Regions from separate parts of the Streptomyces sp. NPDC045846 genome, predicted to be linked through region 1. Evidence: riboswitches for the same ligand, from Rfam matches in the RefSeq annotation. Region 1 holds a riboswitch; the other holds the start of a gene.
What was found. A riboswitch is a leader RNA that binds a small molecule or an ion and turns the genes downstream of it on or off. The one in region 1 is predicted to bind glycine.
Positions count from the first base shown of each region.

Region 2: another riboswitch for glycine. It lies ahead of gcvP (aminomethyl-transferring glycine dehydrogenase); the one in region 1 lies ahead of gcvT (glycine cleavage system aminomethyltransferase GcvT).

Region 1 is NZ_JBWKKJ010000009.1:162,261-166,465, reverse strand. Features, by position in the region: gene AC07F3_RS25620 (enhanced serine sensitivity protein SseB) at 1-713, opposite strand, end outside; gene AC07F3_RS25615 (AAA family ATPase) at 807-1,475, opposite strand; glycine riboswitch at 1,605-1,702, shown strand; gene gcvT (glycine cleavage system aminomethyltransferase GcvT) at 1,856-2,980, shown strand; gene gcvH (glycine cleavage system protein GcvH) at 3,081-3,455, shown strand; gene glyA (serine hydroxymethyltransferase) at 3,480-4,205, shown strand, end outside.
Region 2 is NZ_JBWKKJ010000006.1:8,800-13,004, reverse strand. Features, by position in the region: gene gcvP (aminomethyl-transferring glycine dehydrogenase) at 1-1,964, opposite strand, end outside; glycine riboswitch at 2,158-2,264, opposite strand; gene AC07F3_RS17500 (PRC-barrel domain-containing protein) at 2,401-2,778, shown strand; gene AC07F3_RS17495 (DNA polymerase IV) at 2,694-4,178, opposite strand.

The DNA of each region.
Region 1 (4,205 bases):
TGGGTCACGTCGAGCAGGACCAGGTTGACCGGCCAGCCCACCGGGACCCGGCCAAGAGCCCGGCCCAGCGCCTCCATGGGGGCGTTGCGGCCCGCCCCGTCCCAGGTGGAGAACTCCACGCCGATGAAGAGCGTGGGCGAATCGCCCTCGATGGAGGCGAGCGCGCGGCGGGCGCTGAGCACCACGCCGGTCGCCTCGAACTCCTCGGACGCGGCCGCCAGGAAGTCGACCGGGTCCTCCTGCCAGTCCGGCTCGAAGAGACGTACCCGGGCACCGGACGCGGGTCCGTCGAGCGCGGTACGCCCCGTACGGCACAGCTCGGCGACGGCGGGCGGGGGCAGTGGCACCCCGACCGCGCCCTCGGGGTTGACCACGATGCCGAGCTGCGGCGGCAGACCTCGGGCGAACTCGACGGCGGGGGCCACGGCGAACGACATGTGGGAGCCGACGCACTGAAGGAACTGCTGCTCGGAGCTGTACACCGGGACGTAGGGGGCGCCCCCGAGCTCCATGGTGGGCAGGTCGAGGTCGGCGCTGTCCTGGCCGCCGCCGTTGGGCAGCGGCACCCACACCGCGTTGCGGCCGAGCACCTCTATCAGCCTGGGTCCCGCGTCGGGGTGGCCGAGCGCGGCCGCCAGGGCCTCTTCGAGCTCGTTGCCCGGCCAGCCTCCGCCGCCGTGCGGGTGCGCGAACGCGTGCTCCGGAAAGTTCATGTGCCGTCCTTCTCCCCCGACTGCTGTCGTGCCCCACGACCCTAGCGCCGCACCCGTCGCCCGGGGAAAGGTGCCAGGTGGGCGCCGGGGCCGCTACTCGGCGAAGCCGATCCGTCGCAGCACGTCGGCCGACGCGCGGTCGAGCAGGACCGCCGAGGCGCAGCCGGTCGGCAGCCGCCCGGCCTCCACCTGGGCTATGAGCCTGCGGGCGGCGCCGCGGTGCCGGGCGAAGGCGTACTTCGACACCCAGCGGCCCCGGCTGGCCTGGCCCTCCAGGGCGGTGCCGGGCGGCACGTCGAGCACGACGAGCCGCAGCGCGCGTCCCCTGCGCCGCGCCCCGCGCCCCAGCCAGTGCCGCACCCACGCCTGGGTGCCGCAGTCGTGCACGACGAGGCTGTCCCCGGAGCGCAGCGCCCACCAGGTCCTGGCGAAGTGCGCGGTCCGGGTCAGCGGTCGGTACAGGGCGTACGGAATGCCGGGCAGTCGGCGCTGCCAGGCGCGGCGGGTGTCCTGCGAGTCGATCCGGCGGTCCGTGACGGTGCGGCGCATCAGCGTCGTCTTGCCGCTGCCCGGCAGGCCCGACACCACCACGACGTCGCCCGCGTCGAAGAGCAGCTCGGGCGGTGTGTGCCCGGGCCTGCCGCGCAGGTCGCGGACCGCCTCGCCCACCACCGGCCGGGCGCGCGGCGGGGGCGCCCCGCGGCCCGGCCCCGGTGGCGCGGCCGCCTCCCGCACCTGGCCCGTGTTGTGTCCAACCGTCATGGCACTCCCCCCTGTTCGGGTCCCGCGACCTCTGCCCACGAAGTGTAAAGAGACGGTAATAGGTCGCCAACGATTTGCCGCTTCCGGGATGCGTGCAATGATGTGCGCGCCAACTGCATACCGGCCGTTCGAATCCGCGCGGGAGAGTCCTCAGCAGCTGTGAGCTGGGGCGCCGAAGGAGCAAGTTCCTCCCTTGAATCTCTCAGGCCCCGTACCGCGCGGACGAGGCAGATCTGAAAAGCGGGCCGTCCCCTGCCGGGCGTCCCCACCCAAGGTGCAAGCCGTGCCGCGCAGCGCGCGCCGGTGAACCTCTCAGGTTCCGATGACAGATGGGGAGGATGTCCTCGACCGTCATGCCCCGGGACCTTGGAGCACCATCCATGAGCAACGCCCCCCGCCTCACCTCCCTCGATGCCCTGCATCGTTCGCTGGGCGCCACGATGACCGACTTCGCGGGCTGGGACATGCCGCTGCGGTACGGGAGCGAGCGAGACGAGCACAACGCCGTACGCACCCGCGCCGGGCTCTTCGACCTGTCCCACATGGGCGAGATCACGGTCACGGGACCCGAGGCCATGAAGGCCCTGAACTACGCGCTCGTCGGCAACATCGCCACCATCGGCCCGGGCCGCGCCCGGTACACGATGATCTGCCAGGAGGACGGCGGGATCGTCGACGACCTGATCGTCTACCGCCTGGGCGAGGCGGAGACCCCCGAGTACATGGTGGTCGCCAACGCGGGCAACGCGCAGATCGTGCTCGACGCGATCACCGAGCGTGCCGCCGGGTTCGACGCCGAGGTCCGCGACGACCGCGACGCCTACGCGCTGATCGCCGTCCAGGGCCCCGAGTCCTCCGGCATCCTGAAGTCCGTCACCGACGCCGACCTAGACGGCCTCAAGTACTACGCGGGGCTGCCCGGCACGGTCGCCGGTGTCCCCGCCCTCATCGCCCGCACCGGCTACACCGGCGAGGACGGCTTCGAGCTGTTCGTGGCCCCGGACCACGCCGAGCAGCTGTGGCGCGCGCTGACCGAGGCCGGCCAGGGCGCGGGCCTGGTGCCCTGCGGGCTGTCCTGCCGCGACACGCTGCGCCTTGAGGCGGGCATGCCGCTGTACGGGCACGAGCTGACCACCGCGCTCACCCCGTTCGACGCCGGTCTCGGCCGGGTCGTGAAGTTCGAGAAGGACGGCGACTTCGTGGGCCGTACGGCTCTGGAGGCCGCCGCCGAGAAGGCCGCCGCGAACCCGCCGCGCAAGCTGGTCGGGCTGATCGCCGAGGGCCGCCGGGTGCCGCGCGCCGGGTTCTCCGTGGTCGCGGACGGCGAGGTCGTCGGCGAGGTCACCTCCGGCGCCCCGTCCCCGACGCTGGGCAAGCCGATCGCCATCGCGTACGTGGACGCCGCGCACGCCGCGCCGGGCACCGCCGGGGTCGGCATCGACATCCGCGGTACGCACGAGGCCTACGAGGTCGTCGCGCTCCCCTTCTACAAGCGCGAGAAGTGACCTTCCCGTCCCCCTCGCACCACCCCTCTCGTCCCACTGTGCGAGACACACGGCGAGACCCCGTCAGCAGCACTCCCCCGCGTACAGGAGAATCCAGGTCATGAGCAACCCGCAGCAGCTGCGCTACAGCAAGGAGCACGAGTGGCTGTCGGCCGCCGAGGACGGCGTGTCGACGGTCGGCATCACGGAGCACGCGGCCAACGCGCTCGGTGACGTCGTGTACGTACAGCTTCCGGAGGTGGGCGACACGGTGACCGCGGGCGAGACCTGCGGCGAACTGGAGTCCACCAAGTCGGTCAGCGACCTGTACTCCCCGGTCACCGGCAAGGTCGTCGAGGCCAACCAGGACGTCGTGGACGACCCTTCTCTCGTCAACTCGGCCCCGTTCGAGGGCGGTTGGCTGTTCAAGGTGAAGGTCACGGACGAGCCGGGCGACCTGCTCTCCGCCGACGAGTACACCGACTTCGCCAGCTGACCTAGAGACCACAGGGATCGTCTGATGTCGCTTCTGAACCAGCCCCTCCACGAGCTGGACCCGGACGTCGCCGCCGCCGTCGACGCCGAGCTCCACCGTCAGCAGTCCACCCTCGAGATGATCGCCTCGGAGAACTTCGCTCCGGTCGCGGTCATGGAGGCCCAGGGCTCGGTCCTCACCAACAAGTACGCCGAGGGCTACCCGGGTCGCCGCTACTACGGCGGCTGCGAGCACGTCGACGTGGTCGAGCAGATCGCGATCGACCGCATCAAGGCGCTCTTCGGCGCCGAGGCCGCCAACGTGCAGCCGCACTCGGGCGCCCAGGCGAACGCGGCCGCGATGTTCGCGCTGCTCAAGCCGGGCGACACGATCATGGGTCTGAACCTGGCCCACGGCGGCCACCTGACCCACGGCATGAAGATCAACTTCTCCGGCAAGCTCTACAACGTGGTCCCGTACCACGTCGACGAGACCGGCGAGGTCGACATGGCCGAGGTCGAGCGCCTGGCCAAGGAGTCGAAGCCGCAGCTGATCGTGGCCGGCTGGTCCGCGTACCCGCGCCAGCTGGACTTCGCCGCGTTCCGCCGGATCGCGGACGAGGTCGGCGCCTACCTGATGGTCGACATGGCCCACTTCGCGGGCCTGGTCGCCGCGGGGCTGCACCCCAACCCGGTGCCGCACGCCCACGTCGTGACCACCACCACGCACAAGACCCTCGGCGGTCCGCGCGGCGGTGTCATCCTGTCGACG
Region 2 (4,205 bases), on a different contig from region 1:
GGGTAGGTGATCATCAGCACCGACAGTTCGTCGCGGTACTGCTCGATCTTGGCGCGCAGGTCGTCCGCGTCGACCTCGCCGTCGTCGGCGGTCTTGACGACGACGACCTTCATGCCGGCCATCACGGCGCTCGCGGCGTTGGTGCCGTGCGCGGAGGACGGGATGAGGCAGATGGTGCGCTGGGTGTCGCCGTTGGCGCGGTGGTAGGCGCGGACCGCGAGCAGGCCCGCGAGCTCGCCCTGCGAACCGGCGTTGGGCTGGATGGACACCGCGTCGTACCCGGTGACCTCGGCGAGCCGCTCCTCCAGCTCACGGATGAGCGTCAGGTAGCCGGCGGCCTGCTCGACCGGCGCGAAGGGGTGCATCTGCCCGAACTCGGGCCAGGTCACCGGCTCCATCTCGGTGGTCGCGTTCAGCTTCATGGTGCAGGAGCCGAGCGGGATCATGCCGCGGTCCAGCGCGTAGTCGCGGTCGGCGAGCTTGCGCAGGTAGCGCAGCATCGCGGTCTCGGAGCGGTGCTGGTGGAAGACCGGGTGGGTCAGGAAGTCATCGGTACGCAGCAGGGCGTCGGGCAGCGTGTCGGCGGCCGTCTCGTCCAGCGCCTCCACATCGGCGTCGACCCCGAACGCGGCCCAGACGGCGGCGAGTTGGGCCCGCGTGGTGGTCTCGTCGCAGGCGAGGGAGACGGTGTCCGCGTCGACCAGGTGCAGGTTGACCCCGCCCTCGCGGGCGGCGGCGACGGCCTCGGCGGCCTTGCCCGGCACCCGCACGGTCAGCGTGTCGAAGTAGGCGCCGTGCACGACGTCGACCCCGGCGGCCCTCAGGCCCTCGGCGAGCAGGACGGCGTAGCGGTGGGTGCGCCGGGCGATCTGCCGCAGCCCGTCCGGGCCGTGGTAGACGGCGTACATCCCGGCCATGACGGCCAGCAGCACCTGCGCGGTGCAGATGTTGCTGGTGGCCTTCTCGCGGCGGATGTGCTGCTCACGGGTCTGCAGGGCCAGCCGGTAGGCCTTGTTGCCGTCCGCGTCGACGGAGACGCCGACCAGGCGGCCGGGCAGGCTGCGGGCGAACTTCTCCTGGACCGCCATGAATCCGGCGTGCGGGCCGCCGAAGCCCATCGGGACGCCGAAGCGCTGGGTCGTGCCGACGGCGATGTCGGCGCCGAGCGAGCCGGGCGAGGCGAGCAGCGTGAGCGCGAGCAGGTCGGCGGCGACGGTGACGATCGCGCCGAGCTCGTGGGCCGCGTCGATGACGGGCTTGAGGTCGCGGACCTGGCCGGAGGCGCCGGGGTACTGGAGCAGCACGCCGAAGACGCCGCGCTCGGCGATCTCGGCGGGGATGCCCTCGCTCAGGTCGGCGACGACGACCTCGACGCCGGTCGGCTCGGCGCGCGTCTGAATCACGGCGACGGTCTGCGGCAGGGTGTCGGCGTCGACCAGGAAGACCCCGCCCTTGACCTTGCCCACGCGCCGGGACAGGGCGAGCGCCTCGGCGGCGGCGGTGCCCTCGTCGAGCAGCGAGGCGCCCGAGGTGGGCAGGCCGGTCAGCTCGGCGACCATGGTCTGGAAGTTGAGCAGCGCCTCCAGGCGGCCCTGCGAGATCTCCGGCTGGTAGGGCGTGTACGCCGTGTACCAGGCCGGGTTCTCCATGACGTTGCGCAGGATCACCGGCGGCGTGAAGGTGCCGTAGTAGCCAAGACCGATCATGGGGGCGAGCACCTGGTTGCGGTCGGCGAGCCGGCGCAGCTCGGCGAGCACCTCGGCCTCGGTCCGCGCCTCGGGCAGCCCCAGCGCCCCGGCGCTCTTGATGACGTCGGGAACGGCGGCGGCGGTCAGCTCGTCGAGCGAGCCGTAGCCGACCTGCGCGAGCATCTTCGCCTGGGCCCCGGCATCGGGCCCGATGTGGCGCTGCTCGAACGGGATGCCACGCTCAAGGCTGCTGAGCGGAATGCGGTTGGCGGTCATTACGGAGGCCTCCTGGTCGCACGACCTGCGAGGGGCACCACGGCGCGGGTGCCCGGACGGCCTCCCCCTCTGTCATCTCAACCTGAGAGCTTCACCGGGCGCGTGGCAGCGACCCGGTTTTCACCGTCGGTGAGGAAAGGTTCCGCCCGGGCCGGAGTGCCCGTGCTTCCCCCGTCCTGCTTTCCAGAGTGACCTCGTCCGTGCGGTCCGTGGGCCTGAGAGATTCCGGGGAGGAGTTGCTCCTTCGGCGCCCGCCGCGAACTCAGGGAGCTCGCCGGAGGGCTCTCCCGCACGGGGTCAGCAGCCGTTTGCCAGCCTACCAGCGAGGTCCGAGCCCGATTCTTTGTTCCATGTCTCAAGTGGCCAACACTCACGATGTGCACTTTCGTAGTGCTTATGGAGCAGTTGTAACCGGTTGCGACCAGTTGGAGGGACCGTGCAGACCGATATCGATCCGCGCAGCCTGATCGGCCGCAAGGCGTACGACCGCAGTGGACGCAAGATCGGAACGGTGGACGAGGTCTACCTCGACGACGCGACGGGCGCACCCGAGTGGGCCGCGGTGCGCACCGGCCTGTTCAGCCGGGACGCCTTCGTCCCCCTGGAACCCAGCACCCTGGTCGAGGAGGCCCTGCACGTCCCGTACGACCGTGCCCTGATCAAGGACGCGCCCGACTTCGGCGTGGGCCGCCACCTCTCCCCGGACCAGGAGCTCCAGCTCTACCACCACTACGGTCTGGACATCGCGGCCCCCGACCCCGGCCCGCCGCCGTCCGACCGCGACTTCGGCCGGCTCGCGGGCGGCGACATCTGACCCCCGACGACAGCCTCCCCGGCCTCACCCTCGCCCTCGCCCCTCGCCGCGTCCGTTCCCTCGACGAGCGGCAGCGGCTCCGAGACCGTGAGGCCGGGATCGTCCACCCGGAAGGTGCGCACCCGGCCGGGCCCCGCTGACGTCGGCGTCTCGAAGCGCACGGTGACCCGGCCGACCCCGCTGCCCTGCACCCACCCCGGCCCGTACTCGGCATGGCGCACGTCGTGCCCGGCCAGCCACCGCCGCTGCGCCGGATCCGGTTCGGGCTCCGCCTCCACGGGCTCCGCCGGGCCCTGCTCGCCCTCGGGCTCCTCCTCCGCCCGCTCCCCCGCTGCCTGAGCGAACAGGTCCTCCTGCGTGAAGTCGGCGAGCCCGCTGACCCCCACGCCGAGCAGCCGGACACCACCGGTGGTGTCCACGGAGTCGAGCAGGCGCCCGGCGGCCTCGCGCACCACCGCCGGGTCGTCCGTGGGACCGCGCAGCGTCTCGGACCGGGTCAGCGTCGAGAAGTCGTAGCGGCGGACCTTCAGCACGATGGTCCGGCCCGAGTGCCCGGACCCGCGCAGCCGCTGCACGCACCGGTCCGCGAGCCGCCCCACCTCGGTCGTGATCCGCACCCGGTCGTGGAGGTCGATGTCGAAGGTGTCCTCCACCGACACCGACTTGGCGTCCCGCTCGGCCACCACCGGCCGGTCGTCGTACCCCGCCGCCATCCGGTACAGCGACGCCCCGTGCGACTTCCCCAGCAGCCGTACGAGCTCGTCCTCGCCCGCCTCGACGAGGTCGGCGACCGTGGCCATCCCGGCCCGCCGCAGATGCTCCCCGGTGGCCGGCCCGACGCCCGGCAGGGTGCGCACCGTCATCGGCGCGAGGAGCTCCCGCTCGGTGCCCGGTTCTATCAGCACGAGCCCGTCCGGCTTCGCCTGCTCGGAGGCGATCTTGGCGAGCATCTTGGATCCGGCGAGCCCGACCGATCCGCTCAGCCCGGTGACCGCCCTGATGTCCCTGCGCAGCCGCTCACCGGCCTCCCGGGCCGAGGCCGACCCGAAGGCCACCCCGCCCGCCTCCAGGTCCACGAAGGCCTCGTCCAGGCTCAACGGCTCGACCAGCGGGGACAGCCGCCCGAGCAGCTCCATCACCTGCTCGCTGATCGTGCGGTACAGCTGGAAGCGCGGCACCAGATAGGCCGCGTTCGGACAGAGCCTGCGGGCCTGCGCCATTGGCATCGCCGAGCGCACCCCGAACCGTCTGGCCTCGTACGACGCCGTCGAGACCACCCCGCGCGGCCCGAGCCCGCCCACGATGACCGGCTTTCCGCGCAGGCTCGGCTTCGACGCCTGCTCCGCGGCGGCGAAGAAGGCATCCATGTCCAGATGCAGGATGGTCGGCGCGGCTCTCACACGACCGATGCTGCCGTACGCCACTGA